3 regions of the Pseudomonas sp. ASL9 genome follow, and region 1 is predicted to be linked to each of the others. Evidence: predicted binding sites of a transcription regulator. Region 1 holds the regulator's gene; each other region holds the start of a gene.

The links. Region 1 encodes FliA, which starts transcription of late flagellar genes. Its sites were predicted from a motif close to CTAAAGTTTNNNNNNNNNNNGCCGNTAA; they were not measured.
Region 2: AC1ME2_RS19360 (flagellar protein MotY) is a predicted target of FliA. The motif match lies at 3,166-3,193, and genes of this name have one in related genera.
Region 3: AC1ME2_RS15535 (methyl-accepting chemotaxis protein) is a predicted target of FliA. The motif match lies at 3,850-3,877, and genes of this name have one in related genera.

The regions. Positions count from the first base shown of each region.
Region 1 is NZ_CM155277.1:4,931,159-4,936,339, forward strand. It holds gene flhA (flagellar biosynthesis protein FlhA) at 1-592, shown strand, start outside; gene flhF (flagellar biosynthesis GTPase FlhF) at 604-1,926, shown strand; gene fleN (flagellar synthesis regulator FleN) at 2,038-2,871, shown strand; gene fliA (RNA polymerase sigma factor FliA) at 2,868-3,608, shown strand; gene AC1ME2_RS22710 (chemotaxis response regulator CheY) at 3,870-4,244, shown strand; gene AC1ME2_RS22715 (protein phosphatase CheZ) at 4,264-5,052, shown strand; gene AC1ME2_RS22720 (chemotaxis protein CheA) at 5,086-5,181, shown strand, end outside.
Region 2 is NZ_CM155277.1:4,177,747-4,182,927, forward strand. It holds gene grxD (Grx4 family monothiol glutaredoxin) at 1-42, shown strand, start outside; gene bfr (bacterioferritin) at 191-661, opposite strand; gene AC1ME2_RS19345 (bacterioferritin-associated ferredoxin) at 864-1,082, opposite strand; gene rnt (ribonuclease T) at 1,373-2,056, opposite strand; gene pyrC (dihydroorotase) at 2,053-3,099, opposite strand; gene AC1ME2_RS19360 (flagellar protein MotY) at 3,227-4,141, shown strand; gene AC1ME2_RS19365 (argininosuccinate synthase) at 4,271-5,181, shown strand, end outside.
Region 3 is NZ_CM155277.1:3,369,203-3,374,383, forward strand. It holds gene gbcA (glycine-betaine demethylase subunit GbcA) at 1-617, opposite strand, end outside; gene gbcB (glycine-betaine demethylase subunit GbcB) at 953-2,053, shown strand; gene AC1ME2_RS15535 (methyl-accepting chemotaxis protein) at 2,161-3,786, opposite strand; gene AC1ME2_RS15540 (hypothetical protein) at 4,107-4,340, shown strand; gene AC1ME2_RS15545 (cell division protein ZapA) at 4,337-4,639, shown strand; gene AC1ME2_RS15550 (threonine aldolase family protein) at 4,743-5,181, opposite strand, start outside.

The DNA.
Region 1 (5,181 bases):
TGGTCATGAAGAAGTGCAGCAATTGATGCAATTGTTGGCCAAAAGCTCGCCCAAGCTGGCTGAAGAGCTGGTGCCTGGTGTCCTTTCACTCTCGGCCTTACTCAAAGTATTGCAAGCGTTGCTGGCCGAACAGGTTCCGGTCAGGGATATCCGCAGCATCGCCGAAGCCATCGCTAACGCGGCACCTCGGAGTCAAGATACCGCCGCGCTGGTCGCTGCGGTGCGCATCGGATTGTGTCGCGCTATCGTCCAAAGCATTGTAGGCGCTGAGCCGGAGCTGCCTGTCATCACCCTTGAGCCAAGGTTGGAACAAATATTGCTCAATAGTCTTCAGAAGGCGGGTCAGGGTCAGGAAGAGGGCGTTCTTCTTGAGCCAAGCATGGCTGAAAAGCTCCAGCGTTCGTTGATTGACGCTGCCCAGCGCCAAGAGATGCAGGGTAAACCAGTGATTTTGTTAGTCGCAGGCCCGGTTCGCGCAATGCTGTCACGATTTGGGCGGTTGGCTGTACCGAACATGCATGTTCTGGCGTATCAGGAAATTCCTGACAATAAGCAAGTCACGATCGTCGCGACGGTGGGGCCCAACGGCTGAGGTAGGGAGTCATGCAAGTTAAGCGTTTTTTCGCCGCCGACATGCGTCAAGCCATGAAACTGGTTCGCGATGAGTTGGGCGCCGATGCGGCCATCATTGGTAACCGGCGGATTGCCGGTGGTGTAGAGCTGACTGCTGCGCTGGATTACAAGCTTTCTGCGTTGGCGCCACGTGTGCCGAACATCGAGCTCGAAGATGAGCTGCGCAAGACTCAATCACGCATTGTTTCAGCTCAGGCTGAACTCACCACCCGTGGTGACATCGACTCGTCAATCAATCGTCAGCTGTTCTCCGGTGTGCCGTTGACGGCAGCCGAGTCGCACATCGAGCCGACGTTCAGCGAACCGCCACGCCCAGCCGCTCCGGCCCCTGCCGTTGAGCCAGTCGGCGGGCAGCGCGCTTACGAGTCCATGCGTTTTGAATTGAATGGTTTGCGCGAACTGCTTGAAGTGCAACTCGGGTCGCTGGCCTGGAATCAACTGCAAGGCACCCGTCCGCAGCAGGCTAACCTGTGGCGTCGCCTGCAACGCGTCGGCCTGTCGGGACCTTTGTCCCGGGACCTGTTGGCGATGATCCCCGATATTGAAGAGCCCCGTCAGGCATGGCGCATGTTGTTGGCCCACTTGGCACGGATGATCGCAACCCCCGACGTCGAACCTCTGGAAGAGGGCGGGGTGATCGCCATGGTCGGTCCGGCAGGCATGGGCAAGACCACCACGCTGGCGAAACTGGCGGCGCGGTATGTCTTGAAATATGGTCCGCAACATATCGCGCTGGTGAGCATGGACAGCTACCGGATTGGTGCCCAGGAGCAATTGAAAACCCTGGGCCGAATCCTCAATGTGCCGGTCACCCACATCGATCCAGGCCAGTCGCTGGGTCAGGCGCTGGAGCCATTGCTGCGCAAGCGAGTGGTCTTGATCGACACTGCGGGCTTGCAGTCCAGCGACCCGGCACTGCGCATGCAGTTGGAAAGCCTCGCTGGGCGCGGGATCAAAGCACGTAATTATCTGGTGTTGGCAACTACCAGTCAGAAACAGGTTCTAACCGCTGCATACCACAGCTACAAGCGCTGTGGTCTGGCCGGCTGCATTCTCACCAAGCTGGATGAAACTGCCAACCTGGGTGAGGTGTTAAGCCTGGCAATCAGTCATGAATTACCGGTGGCCTACCTCACGGATGGGCCACGGATACCGGATGATTTGCACTTGCCGCGCCGGCACCAGTTGGTGAGTCGAGCGGTCAGTGTGCAAATGCAAGAAGAGCCGAGCGAGGAAGCTATGGCAGATATGTTCGCGGATCTTTATCACAGCCCGAACAAAAGGGTTGGGTAAAGCAAGACATTGGAATGTACCTACATCATGGTCTGCCAAGCATTGTTCACTCAACGAACGCGCAGCCAGTAATGTGGCCTCGGTCTAAGCAAGACAAGGTAAAAAATTAACATGGGCAGCATGCATCCCGTACAGGTTATCGCGGTGACCGGCGGCAAAGGTGGCGTCGGTAAGACTAACGTGTCAGTGAACTTATCACTGGCTCTGGCTGAACTCGGCCGGCGCGTCATGCTGCTGGATGCCGATCTGGGCCTGGCTAATGTCGATGTATTACTCGGCTTAACCCCAAAACGCACCCTCGCCGATGTCATCGAGGGGCGCTGTGAGCTGCGCGACGTGCTGCTTCAGGGGCCGGGCGGGATTCGTATCGTGCCGGCCGCGTCGGGCACTCAGAGCATGGTTCATCTGACTCAGGCGCAACATGCCGGGTTGATCCAGGCTTTCAGTGACATCGGCGATAACCTCGATGTACTGGTGATTGACACGGCTGCGGGCATCGGCGAATCGGTCGTCAGCTTCGTGCGCGCAGCCCAGGAAGTATTGCTGGTGGTGTGTGATGAGCCGACCTCGATTACCGACGCTTACGCACTGATCAAGCTGCTTAACCGTGATTACGGGATGAACCGCTTCCGGGTGCTTGCCAACATGGCGCAAAGCCCTCAGGAAGGCCGCAATCTGTTCGCCAAGTTGACCAAGGTCACGGACCGCTTCCTGGATGTCGCCTTACAATACGTCGGTGCAGTGCCTTACGACGAATGCGTACGCAAGGCCGTGCAGAAGCAGCGCGCCGTGTATGAAGCGTTCCCTCGCTCCAAGTGCTCGCTGGCGTTCAAAGCCATCGCCCAGAAAGTCGACACGTGGCCGTTACCGGCCAACCCGCGTGGGCATCTGGAATTTTTCGTTGAGCGGCTCGTACATCCGACGAGTGCGGGACCGGTGTTATGACAGCCAGCGGCTATCGCATGTACAGCAAGGCGTCCAAAGACTCCCAGTACGAGCTGATTGAGCGCTATGCGCCGCTGGTCAAACGCATCGCCTATCACCTGCTTGCGCGCCTGCCCGCCAGTGTGCAGGTCGAGGATCTGATCCAAGCGGGAATGATCGGTCTGCTCGAAGTCTCGACCAAGTACGACGCCACCAAGGGGGCGAGTTTCGAGACGTATGCCGGGATTCGTATTCGTGGCGCCATGCTTGATGAGGTCCGCAAGGGTGACTGGGCTCCTCGCTCGGTGCATCGCAATACACGCATGGTAAGTGACGCAATTCGGGCAATTGAAGCTAAAACGGGTCGTGACGCTAAAGATCACGAGGTTGCGGCCGAACTCCAATTGAGTCTCGATGATTATTACGGGATTTTGAACGACACCTTGGGCAGTCGGCTCTTCAGTTTCGACGATCTGTTGCAGGACGGCGAGCATGAAGGGTTGCACGAGGATGGCGCAAGCACTCAGCTTGAGCCGCTGCGCGATCTGGAAGATGAACGTTTCCAGATGGCGTTAGCAGATGCGATAGCCAATTTGCCAGAGCGTGAGCGATTGGTGTTGGCGCTGTACTACGACGAGGAGCTGAACCTCAAGGAAATTGGTGAGGTATTGGGGGTCAGCGAGTCGCGGGTCAGCCAGTTACACAGCCAGTGCGCAGCTCGTTTGCGAGGGCGTTTGGGAGAATGGCGAGCGCGTTGACAGGCAGTGAGTGGCCCTTGGTGGTTTCGCGCTATCTGTAAGCCGGCTGTGCAAAGCGTTGCGTGCGAAGAAGATAAGACTAGGCAGGAGTCGGTCGGTCAAGGTCCTATAGGACCTGCCATGCCAGCTCACGACCTGTTGGTTTACCAAGCCCGTCGTCGTTTTCGTGCAGCTGTTGTGTGCTGCGCCGGTTTTGATTGAACAGCGTATTCAGGTGCTGAGTGCGTTAAAGACTGCTTGGAGGTCGAATTGAACAAAAACATGAAAATCCTCATTGTTGATGACTTCTCAACGATGCGGCGGATCATAAAAAACCTGTTGCGTGACTTGGGGTTCACCAATACGGCTGAAGCGGACGACGGAACTACCGCGCTGCCGATGCTGCAAAACGGGAGCTTCGACTTTTTGGTGACTGACTGGAACATGCCGGGTATGTCCGGCATCGATCTGTTGCGCCACGTGCGTGCCGATGAACGCCTTAAACATCTACCGGTGTTGATGGTAACGGCTGAAGCCAAGCGTGATCAGATCATCGAGGCCGCTCAGGCCGGAGTGAACGGTTATGTGGTCAAGCCCTTCACAGCTCAAGTGCTGAAAGAAAAGATCGAAAAGATCTTCGAGCGCGTTAATAGCTGATGTTTGCCGTGAGGGCTCTATGGAGCACACAGATTCGTCATTGGGCGACTTCGAGTCGATCCTGAAAAAACACGCACACGAGTTGGTCAGTAGCCTTGAAAAAGGCCGGTTCGGTGATGCTGCGAAGTTGATTCATGAGCTTAACAAGGCCCGCGACAGTGGCCTGTATCAGGAGGTCGGCAAACTTACCCGCGAACTGCACAGTGCGATCGTCAATTTCCAGATTGACCCGAACACGCCGCAAGCCGAGGAAGTCTCGCAGATCAATGATGCCACCGAGCGCCTGTCCTATGTGGTCCGGCTGACCGAGGCTGCGGCCAACCGCACCATGGATCTGGTGGAATTCAGCACGCCACTGATGAGCGGACTCGGCGCCGATGCTGCCGCCTTGAGTGTCGACTGGGGACGCTTCATGCGTCGCGAAGTCGGTGCTGAAGAGTTTCGTGAGTTGGCCCGGCGTGTCGATGGTTTTCTGAAACGTAGCGAAAAGGAAACCCGAGAAGTGTCGGGCCATCTCAACGATATTCTGTTGGCTCAGGATTACCAGGACCTTACCGGCCAGGTGATCAAGCGCGTGACCCAATTGGTCACGGAAGTGGAAAGCAACCTGCTCAAACTGGTGCTGATGGCCAGCCAGGTCGATCGTTTTGCTGGGATCGAACATGACCATCAATCGATACGTGCAGAAAAAGATCAAGAAAAACATCTGTCTCAGGGTGAAGGTCCGCAGATTCATGCCGATAAGCGTGAAGACGTTGTATCCGGTCAGGATGATGTTGACGATCTGCTATCCAGCCTGGGCTTCTAGGTCGGTCGACGGTTAATTTTAGGGAGCACCCCAATGAGCTTCGGCGCCGATGAAGAAATCCTTCAGGATTTTCTAGTAGAGGCCGGCGAGATTCTCGAGCTATTGTCCGAGCAGTTGGTCGAGCTGGAA
Region 2 (5,181 bases), 750 kb from region 1:
GAAGCGACCGCCAAAGCAGCGGCTGATAAAGCCGACGCTTGATGGATGCTGATGTGGGTCTGCCCCGAATCTCTGGGAGCAGGCTTGCCTGCGAATGATTTGACGCGGTGTGCCTGATTCACCGCGTTCAAATGCCAGGCATTAAAAAGCCCGCCCTCGTGAGAGAGCGGGCTTTTTCGTCAGTGAGCGATCAGTCGCCCATTTGCGACTGCAAGTAGTTTTCGATCCCTACTTTATCGATCAAGCTCAGTTGGGTTTCAAGCCAGTCGATGTGCTCTTCTTCGGACTCGAGAATGTCTTCGAGCAGCTCACGGCTACCGAAATCGCCAACAACTTCAAAATGCGCGATGGCCGCTTTGAGGTCAGCCAGGGCTGTGGTTTCGATTTTTAGGTCGCACTCAAGCATTTCCTTGGTGTGCTCGCCGATCAGAATTTTGCCGAGATCTTGCACGTTAGGCAGACCTTCGAGGAACAAAATGCGCTTGATCAGCTTGTCAGCGTGCTTCATCTCGTCGATGGATTCGTGGTACTCGTGGGCGCCGAGTTTTTTCAGGCCCCAATCTTCGTACATGCGGGCATGCAGAAAGTATTGATTGATTGCGACCAGCTCGTTTCCGAGGATCTTGTTGAGATGCTGGATGACGGTGATGTCGCCTTTCATGTCGAGGTCCTGTTCTATGGCTTATGTAGATAAGACTAGGAGTCTGAGCCGCACTATGAAGGGTGTCAAACCTAAGGTATTGAATAATAAGTCAAATTAAATACTAATAAGAGTGTTTAAGTTCCGTATCTATGGGCTAAGCATTTGAATTAAAGACATAAAAAAACCGGACACAAGGTCCGGCCCTTTGAAAAAGCGGCATTCAGGCAGCTGAAAACTCTGCGGGGTAAGCCAGCATGACCTGGCTGCTCTGCAGCGCGGTCAGACTTTCACGCACGACGGCTTTGGCAACGGTAGCGCATTTGCCACATTTGCTGGCAACGCCCAACGTTTCGCGGACATCACGGTAACTGCAGCAACCCTCAAGGATCGCGTCCCGGATTTGCCCATCAGTAACACCTTGGCAGAGGCAGACATACATAAGTGAAAACCGTCGCTGGTTGATGACTCAGTGCTGGAGATACTAATGTTAATGAGAATGCTTGTCAAAACAACTTGTGTGAGCCCCGGATTAGAGCTGTCGGCTTCTCGCAGTGAGTGATGGAGGAGGGGTGGATAAGCCAATCCTGTCCTGGAAGCGGGTTTAAGCGCGTCCCTTCCGTCCAGAACACAGCGCGGCGTCGAAGGCGGGGTGGGCCCTCCTATAAAGCACCTGATGGCAGGCATAAAAAACCGGCCACATGGGCCGGTTTTCAGAGCTCAGGGCAGGCTTCAGTCGTTGAAGTCTTCCCAGCCGCCCATTTGTTTCCAGCGGTTGACGATGCCGCAGAACAGCTCTGCGGTTTTTTCGGTGTCGTAGCGGGCTGAGTGTGCTTCACGGCCATCAAAGTCGATGTCCGCTGTCTGACAGGCCTTGGCGAGCACGGTTTGACCATAAGCCAGACCCGCCAGGGTCGCGGTGTCGAAACTGGAGAACGGGTGGAAAGGGTTGCGCTTCATGTCCATGCGCGCGACGGCAGCGTTTACGAAGCCGAGGTCGAAGCTGGCGTTATGCCCCACCAGAATCGCGCGTTTGCAGCCATTGGCTTTCAAGGCTTTGCGAACGCCACGGAAGATGTCGGTCAGCGCAGTTTCTTCACTGACGGCCATGCGTAGCGGGTGATCGAGCTTGATGCCGGTGAACTCCAGCGCAGCCGCTTCGATATTGGCGCCTACGAACGGTTCAACACGGTAGAAGTAAGTGTGCTCAGGGAACACGAAGCCTTTTTCGTCCATGCCGATCGTGACAGCAGCGATTTCCAGCAGTGCATCGGTCGCCGAGTTGAATCCGCCGGTTTCTACGTCGATAACGACCGGCAGATAGCCGCGAAAACGGGCCGCCATGGGGTGACGAGAGCCGCCTCCGCCTCCGCCGCCATGACCGTCCTGTTCGTCGTCGAAATGATCTTCGCTCACGCGTGTTCCTCCAGCAGGCGCCAGCGCAGTTTTTCACCGGCGCGCAGCGGGATTACGGACAGCGTGCCAAACGGCAGGCTGGTGGGTGCGGTCCATTCATCACGGACCAGCGTTATGGTGTCGCGGTTGGGTGCCAGGCCGTAGAACGCAGGGCCATGAACACTGGCAAAACCTTCCAGTTTGTTCAGGGCATCGCGTTGTTCGAAGGCTTCGGCGTACAGCTCAATGGCAGCGTAAGCGGTGTAGCACCCGGCACAGCCGCACGCCGCTTCTTTGGCATGCTGGGCGTGAGGCGCTGAATCGGTACCCAGGAAGAATTTCGCGCTGCCACTGGTGGCGGCATCGAGCAATGCTTCCTGGTGAGTGTTGCGTTTGAGAATCGGCAGGCAATAGAAGTGCGGGCGAATGCCACCGACCAACATGTGGTTGCGATTATAGAGCAGGTGATGGGCGGTGATCGTTGCCCCGACGTTCGCCGAAGCTTCGTTGACGAACTGTACGGCTTCGCAGGTGGTGATGTGTTCGAAAACCACCTTCAGCGTGGGGAAGCGTTCAACCACTCGGCGTAAATGCTCATCAATGAAGATCTTCTCACGGTCGAAAACGTCGATTTCGCTGCGGGTCACTTCCCCATGGACCAGAAGCGGCAGGCCGACTTCAGCCATGGTTTCGAGCGCCGGGAAAATCTTGTCGATGCTGGTGACGCCGGAGTCGGAGTTGGTGGTTGCCCCTGCCGGGTACAGTTTCGCGGCATGGACAAAACCGCTGGCCTTGGCCGCGCGTATATCCTGCGGCTGCGTCAGGTCGGTCAGGTAAAGCACCATCAGCGGCTCGAAGTGGCTGCCTGCCGGGCGCGCAGCAAGGATACGCTGGCGATAGGCGTCAGCTTCCTGCGCATTACGTACCGGAGGCACTAGATTAGGCATGATGATTGCGCGTCCAAAAGTACGCGCTACGTCAGCGACGGTGTGAGGCAAAACAGCTCCATCACGGAGGTGAATGTGCCAGTCGTCGGGACGCAGAAGGGTCAGGCGGTCAGACATTGGGGATTCCAGGCGGGTCAAACTCGCTGGGAATGCTACCGGAAAAGACTCTTCCAGGCACTCGCTATCAAGTTTTCCGGGAAGTTACCGATAGCCAGTCGTGTACAGTTTTCTAGTGGAGCCTCCCGTGCGCCAGCGTTATTTAGCCTTGCTCAGCGTGTTTGCCAGTCTGCCGGCCGCGGCTATCACTTTCCAGACGCGTCTGGAGAGTATCGAATGGAAAGTCGAAGGCGATAAATTTGAGTGTCGCCTGACCCAACCTATCACCGATTTCGGTGTGGGTGAGTTCGTGCGCCGCGCGGGTGAACAGGCCACATTTCGCCTCAAAGCCAGCGGCAGCATGCTCGGTTCGGGTTCTGCAACGTTGTTGGCGGCGGCTGCGCCCTGGCAGCCGGGGCGCGGTGATCTCAACCTGGGTGCGGTTAAAATGAGCAACGGTTCAATTCCGTTCAATAGCTCCCAGGGCCAGGCCGGGCGTCTGATGGCGGGCTTGCTCGAAGGCCGCAGTCCGGTTATTCGTCATTACTCTCAAGAGGGTAATAGCGCCGTGGAAGTGCGGTTGTTACCGATCAAGTTCGGCAAGGCATTCAGCGATTACCAGACCTGTACCGCCAAATTGCTGCCGATGAATTACGAACAGGTCAAGCAGGCGCAAATAGGTTTTCCAGGCAACGGCGTCGATCTTGATGCGCCAGCTCGCGCAAAGCTGCAGGTGATCGCTGAGTTCCTGAAAGCCGATCCCACCGTTAACCATATCGAACTCGATGGCCATTCCGACAACAGCGGCAATCGACTGACCAACCGTGATATGTCGCGGCGCAGGGCGTTGGCAGTGATGGACTTCTTCAAGGCTCAAGGTGTGCCGGAAAAGCAGATAACCCTGCGCTTTCATGGCGAGCGATATCCGCTGGCGCCCAACACCAATGCCGCCAACCGCGCGCGTAACCGCCGGGTCAACGTCCATCTGGAACGTGTGGCGCCTGACGAGCCAGCACCTGTTGCACCTGTTGCGGCTGCGAGCAGCGCTGCAGCCACCTCCTGAGCGGCATGATTCGGTCGCGCCCTCGACACTCGCTGTCGCTTCGTCGTCACACGCTGTCGCGCCTCTGTAAATTCATGGGTTTGAGCGGTAGAATCATCGGTTTTCCGTACAACCCGGTGGAGTGATGGCATGGCGGACGTAAACAAGGTAGTTCTCGCGTATTCCGGTGGCTTGGATACTTCGGTAATCCTCAAGTGGCTGCAGGACACGTACAACTGCGAAGTAGTGACTTTCACTGCGGACCTGGGTCAAGGCGAAGAAGTCGAGCCCGCCCGCGCCAAGGCAAAAGCCATGGGCGTGAAAGAAATCTACATCGACGATCTGCGCGAAGAGTTCGTGCGCGATTTCGTATTCCCGATGTTCCGCGCCAATACCGTCTACGAGGGCGAGTACCTGCTGGGTACCTCCATCGCACGTCCGCTGATCGCCAAACGTCTGATCGAGATCGCCAACGAAACCGGCGCTGATGCCATTTCCCATGGCGCCACCGGCAAAGGCAACGATCAGGTTCGTTTCGAGCTGGGCGCCTATGCCCTCAAGCCGGGCGTCAAGGTGATTGCCCCGTGGCGTGAATGGGACCTGCTGTCGCGCGAAAAACTGATGGATTATGCCGAGAAGCATTCCATTCCGATCGAGCGCCACGGCAAGAAGAAGTCGCCGTACTCCATGGATGCCAACCTGCTGCACATCTCCTATGAAGGCGGCGTGCTGGAAGACACCTGGACCGAGCACGAAGATGACATGTGGCGCTGGACCAAGTCCCCAGAGGACGCGCCAAACGTTGCTACCTACCTGGAGTTGACCTATCGCAACGGCGATATCGTTGCGCTGGACGGCGTAGAGATGACGCCTGCCACGGTATTGGCAACCCTGAACCGCATTGGCGGCGAAAACGGTATCGGACGTCTGGATATCGTGGAGAACCGTTATGTTGGCATGAAGTCTCGCGGGTGCTACGAGACCCCGGGCGGCACCATCATGCTGCGCGCTCACCGCGCCATCGAGTCAATCACTCTGGATCGTGAAGTCGCTCACCTCAA
Region 3 (5,181 bases), 1.6 Mb from region 1:
TTCCAGTTGGCTTTCTCCAGCAAGGTGGTTTGCACCGCCACCTTGGTGTTCTCCATGTCGTACGGTTCCATGTAGTGATTCAGCGTCTGCAGGAAATCATCGATGGCCGGCGGGTTTTCCGCCAGGCTGATAAAGATGTAACCGCCCGCTGTCTTTACGTTTACCGGCTTGAGACCGTATTGTTTCATGTCGAAGTCGGCGCCCATTTCGGTGCCGGCGAACAACAGACGGCCGTCCAGCTCGTAAGTCCACTGGTGGTAGTTGCAGACCAGCTTGGCGACTTTGCCCTTCTCACTGGTGCACAGGCGCGAACCGCGGTGGCGGCAGACGTTGTGGAACGCATGGACCTGGCCTTCGGCACCGCGAATCACAATGATCGGGTTTTTGCCGATTTGCAGGGTCAGGTAATTGCCCTTGGCCGGGATCTCGCAGGTCATGCCTGCGATCAGCCACTCTTTTTGAAAGATTTCCTGCATGTCGATTTCAAACAGCCGCTCGTCACTGTAGAAAGGCTGCGGCAGCGAAAACGTGCGTTCGCGGTTCTGCAGCATTTCGGCGGTGGCCTTACGTGCAGGTTCCAGCGGATCGCCCAAGCTCAAGGTTGCGGTGACGTCCATCTTTCAAGTCCTCATGACCGTTTTCAACGGTCGGCGAATGGCTAATACGGTTCTTTATGGTCAGTTGCACGCAAGGCGACGGTTCTTTTGCCGTTTATGTTTACGAATAGCTTTTCAAGAAAAAAGCCCGCAAATATTTAATGGCGAGTGTGGGGTCCGGCGCTGACCGAACCTTATCCATGGGCGACATGGCCGAATCCGTTCCCGACGCGCGAACCCCAGTCGTTAGGGGCTGGTCGCGATAAGTACGTCAATGTCGCTGATAGGTAAGTGGGCAGTCTGCGCCTTACGCAGAATCCGCATCATAAGGCCGACAGTCGGCCGTGGAGATGAGCATGTCTAACAGTTTCCTCAGCCCGGTAAATACCCAGACTTGGGCCAATGGCCGCCACCTGGTGCGTGTCGTCAAGGTGATCCAGGAAACCTGGGACGTGCGCACCTTCTGTTTCATGGCCGATCAGCCGATTCTGTTCTTCTTCAAGCCTGGGCAGTTCGTCACCCTGGAGCTGGAAATCGACGGCGTGCCGGTGATGCGGTCGTACACCATCTCCAGCTCGCCTTCGGTGCCGTACAGCTTCTCCATCACCATCAAGCGCGTACCCGGCGGCAAAGTGTCCAACTGGCTGCATGACACCCTGCATGAAGGCCAGGAGCTGGCCGTGCACGGGCCGGTAGGGTTGTTCAACGCCATCGACTTCCCCAACCCGAAAATCCTCTACCTCAGCGGCGGTGTCGGGATCACCCCGGTGATGTCCATGGCACGCTGGTTCTACGACACCAATGGCAATGTCGACATGACCTTTGTCCACAGCGCTCGCTCGCCCAAAGACATCATTTACCACCGCGAGCTGGAGCACATGGCGTCGCGGATCGACAACTTCAGCCTGCACCTGATCTGCGAAAAACATGGTCTCGGCGAACCCTGGGCCGGGTATCGCGGCTATCTGAACCAAAAAATGCTGGAATTGATGGTGCCGGACTTCCTTGAGCGCGAAGTGTTCTGCTGCGGGCCAACGCCGTACATGAGCGCGGTCAAGCGTCTGCTGGAGGCCAACGGTTTCAACATGGCTCAGTACCACGAAGAATCGTTCGGCGCGACGCCACCTGAAGCCCGTGCCGATGCGGTGGAACAAGCCGAACAAGCGGCCGACGCCCCGGAAATCGATCTGGCGGACCTGCATCAGGTGGAGTTCATTTCGACCGGCAAGAGCATTCGCGTCGGTCCGGGCGAAACCGTACACGCCGCCGCCGCCAAGCTCGGCCTGATGATCCCCAAAGCCTGCGGCATGGGTATCTGCGGGACCTGCAAGGTGATGAAGCTGGGCGGGGAGGTGGAGATGGAGCACAACGGCGGCATTACCGATGAAGACGTGGCCGAGGGTTACATCCTGTCGTGCTGTAGCGTGCCTAAAGGGGATGTGCGGATCGACTACTGAGCGTGATCTAAAAAGCTTCGCAGGCAAGCCTGCTCCCACAGTGGATTGCGTTCTTCTGTGGGAGCAGGGGGGGCGCCTAGTTCTTGCCTGCGAAAGGGCCGACTGGGTTACACCCTAAACCGCGAAACCATGCTGTTGAGGTCGACAGCCAGGCGAGACAGTTCGTTGCTGGCGGCGCTGGTCTGACTGGCGCCAGTCGCCGATTGCACCGACAGGTCTCGGATGTTCACCAGGTTACGGTCCACTTCGCGCGCGACGTGTGCCTGCTCTTTGGCGGCGCTGGCGATCACCAGGTTGCGTTCGTTGATCTGCACGATGGCCTGATTAATGGTGTCCAGCGCCATGCCGGCACCTTTGGCGATGCTCAGCGTCGATTCAGCCCGTTCGGTGCTGTTACGCATCGAATCTACAGCTTTTTCGGTGCCACCCTGAATGCTGCCTACCATCCGCTCGATTTCGCTGGTCGACTGCTGGGTGCGATGCGCAAGGGCACGAACTTCGTCGGCAACCACAGCAAAGCCGCGACCGGCTTCGCCCGCCCGCGCCGCTTCGATGGCAGCATTGAGGGCCAGCAGGTTGGTCTGATCCGCCAGACCACGAATTACGTCCAGCACCTTGCCGATATCCCGTGATTCATTGGCCAGGTTGCCGACCAGTTCGGCGGTGCTTTGCACGTCACCGCTCATACGCTCGATAGCGCCGACCGTTTCCATCACCAGTTCCCGACCATCGCTCGCTGAGGTGGTGGCGCTTTTCGAGGCATCGGAAGTGCTCACGGCATTGCGCGCGACTTCTTCCACGGCGCTGGTCATTTGATTGACGGCGGTCGCGGCTTGCTCGATTTCTTTATTCTGCTGCGAGAGTCCCCGTGCGCTTTCGTCGGTGACGGTGTTCAGCTCTTCGGCTGCCGAGGCGAGCTGCGTGGCCGAGCCGGAAATCCGTTGCAGGGTGTCGCGCAGTTTTTCCTGCATTTTTTTCATGGCCGCCAGCAAGCGGCCGGCTTCGTCATTGCCGTCGACTGTGATCGGGTGTGTCAGGTTGCCTTCGGCAATCTCTTCTGCGGCGGCCAATGCCTGGGCGATGGGCAGGGTGATGCTGCTGGTCAGGAGCCAGGCGAAGATGATGGTGAGGAGGGTGGAGGCAATCAGGATCCCGACCAGAAGATCAAACGCCATGTCGTACTGGTCGCTCGCCTCTTTATTGCTGTCGCTAAGCTGACGGGTATTGATATCCACCAGCGTGCTCAGCACGGTATTCATTTGTTCTGAGTTGCTCAGCAGGTCCGTGTTGAGCATTGAGCGCAGTTCATCAACCTGGTTGTTGCGCGACATCGCCTTGATTTTTTCTTCAAGCTGGCGGTACTCGGCCAGCCTCTGTACGTATTGGTCATACGCTGCGTGCTCCTCCGAGCCGACGATCAGCTTCTCGTAGATGCTTTGTGCGGCCCGAATCTGCTCGTTTCTTAGCTGAAACAACTCGATGGTTTTCTGTTGAACGTCGGGCTCGCGATTGGTCAGCAAGCGGTAAGACAGGACGCGCAGGCGCAGTGTCAGTTGGGTGAACTCATCAAGGGTCTTGATGCTGGGAAGGCTGTTCTGCTCAATCTCCATGCCGGCCGCACGGATCTTGCTCATCTGCGTTAACGCAAAGATGCCGAGGATCAGCATCAGGCTGCCAATCAGGGCAAACCCGAGAAACGCGCGGGGAGCGATGTTCATGTTGCGAAGGGACATAGGATTTTCCGAATAGGGCGCGTTCCATGCGGCGTAAGGCAAAAAAAGCGTGGCTTGCATCACCTATCGGACATAAGACTAAAGTCTTGAGCGTTACTGGCGAACTTGCCTGTATTTGTCGCAGGCGGTGTGGTCCGACGAGCAGCAGGAACCCGATAAGGAAAATGCAGTCAGTAACACTTCCTATGCGTTTACATCGGCAACGCTTGAAAAGAAGCGGATCGGCCAGGAATCAAAGGCCTCAACACCCTGATAAGCCTGGCGTGTGCAGTGACTTTTCTTTATCGTGTGCCCCTTTGAAATTTGCCCGAGAAATCAAAATGTTGGAAGCATCCCTGAGTCAATTGGAACAACTGGTCGGTGATCTGGTGCAACAGAATCAGACCCTGCAAAACACTAACGCGCAATTGACTGCCGAGTTGGCGCAAGTAAAGGATGATAACGACAGTCTGCAACTGAGCCTGCTGGAGCAGGAAGAAAAGCAGGGCGCTGCCGCTGCCCGTATTCAGGCATTGGTTCAGCGTGCCACTAGCGCCAACCCTGTCAGCGCATGAGTAGCGATAGTCATGCGGTGAAGGTCATCTCGATTCTGGGTAATGACTATTCGATCAAGGCACCTGCCGGGGAAGAGCAGACCTTGCTTGACGCGGCAGTCATGCTCAAGGCGGCCTTGGCTGACACCAAAAAGAAGTACCCGAGCCTGATCGGCGACAAACTGCTGGTATTGGCGGCGTTGAATCTGTGTTCGCAGCAGATCGAGCTTAAACAGCGGCACAAAGTGGATCTCAACCGTTATCAAGAGCAGGTCAGCGCCACGGTTGAAGTGATCTCCAAGACCCTTGCTCGGGGGTAAGCACCCCCTTTATTGTGGGAGCGAATTCATTCGCGAAGGCGGCGTACCTGACACACCGCATCCAACCCTTCGCGAACAAGTTCGCTCCTACAGAAGACCAGCTTTATCCCGCCTGCATCACCGTTCGGATATCCGCTGCCAATTCGCGTACGCGGTCTTCCTCGGTGTCCCACGAGCACATGAAGCGCGCACCGCCGTCGCCGATAAAGGTATAGAAACGCCAGCCTTTTTGGGTCAGCGCTTTGATCGCCGGTTCCGACAGTTGCAGGAACACGCCGTTGGCCTGTACCGGGAACATCAGGGTTACGCCGGGAATGTCTTTCACCAGTTCGCTGAGTAATTGCGCACAGTGGTTGGCGTGGCGTGCGTGTTTGAGCCAGGCATCGTTCTCCAGAAGCCCAACCCATGGCGCAGAGAGAAAGCGCATTTTCGAGGCCAGTTGCCCGGCTTGTTTGCAGCGGTAATCGAAGTCTTCAGCCAGTTTGTGATTGAAAAACAGAATCGCCTCGCCAACGGCCATGCCGTTTTTTGTGCCGCCGAAG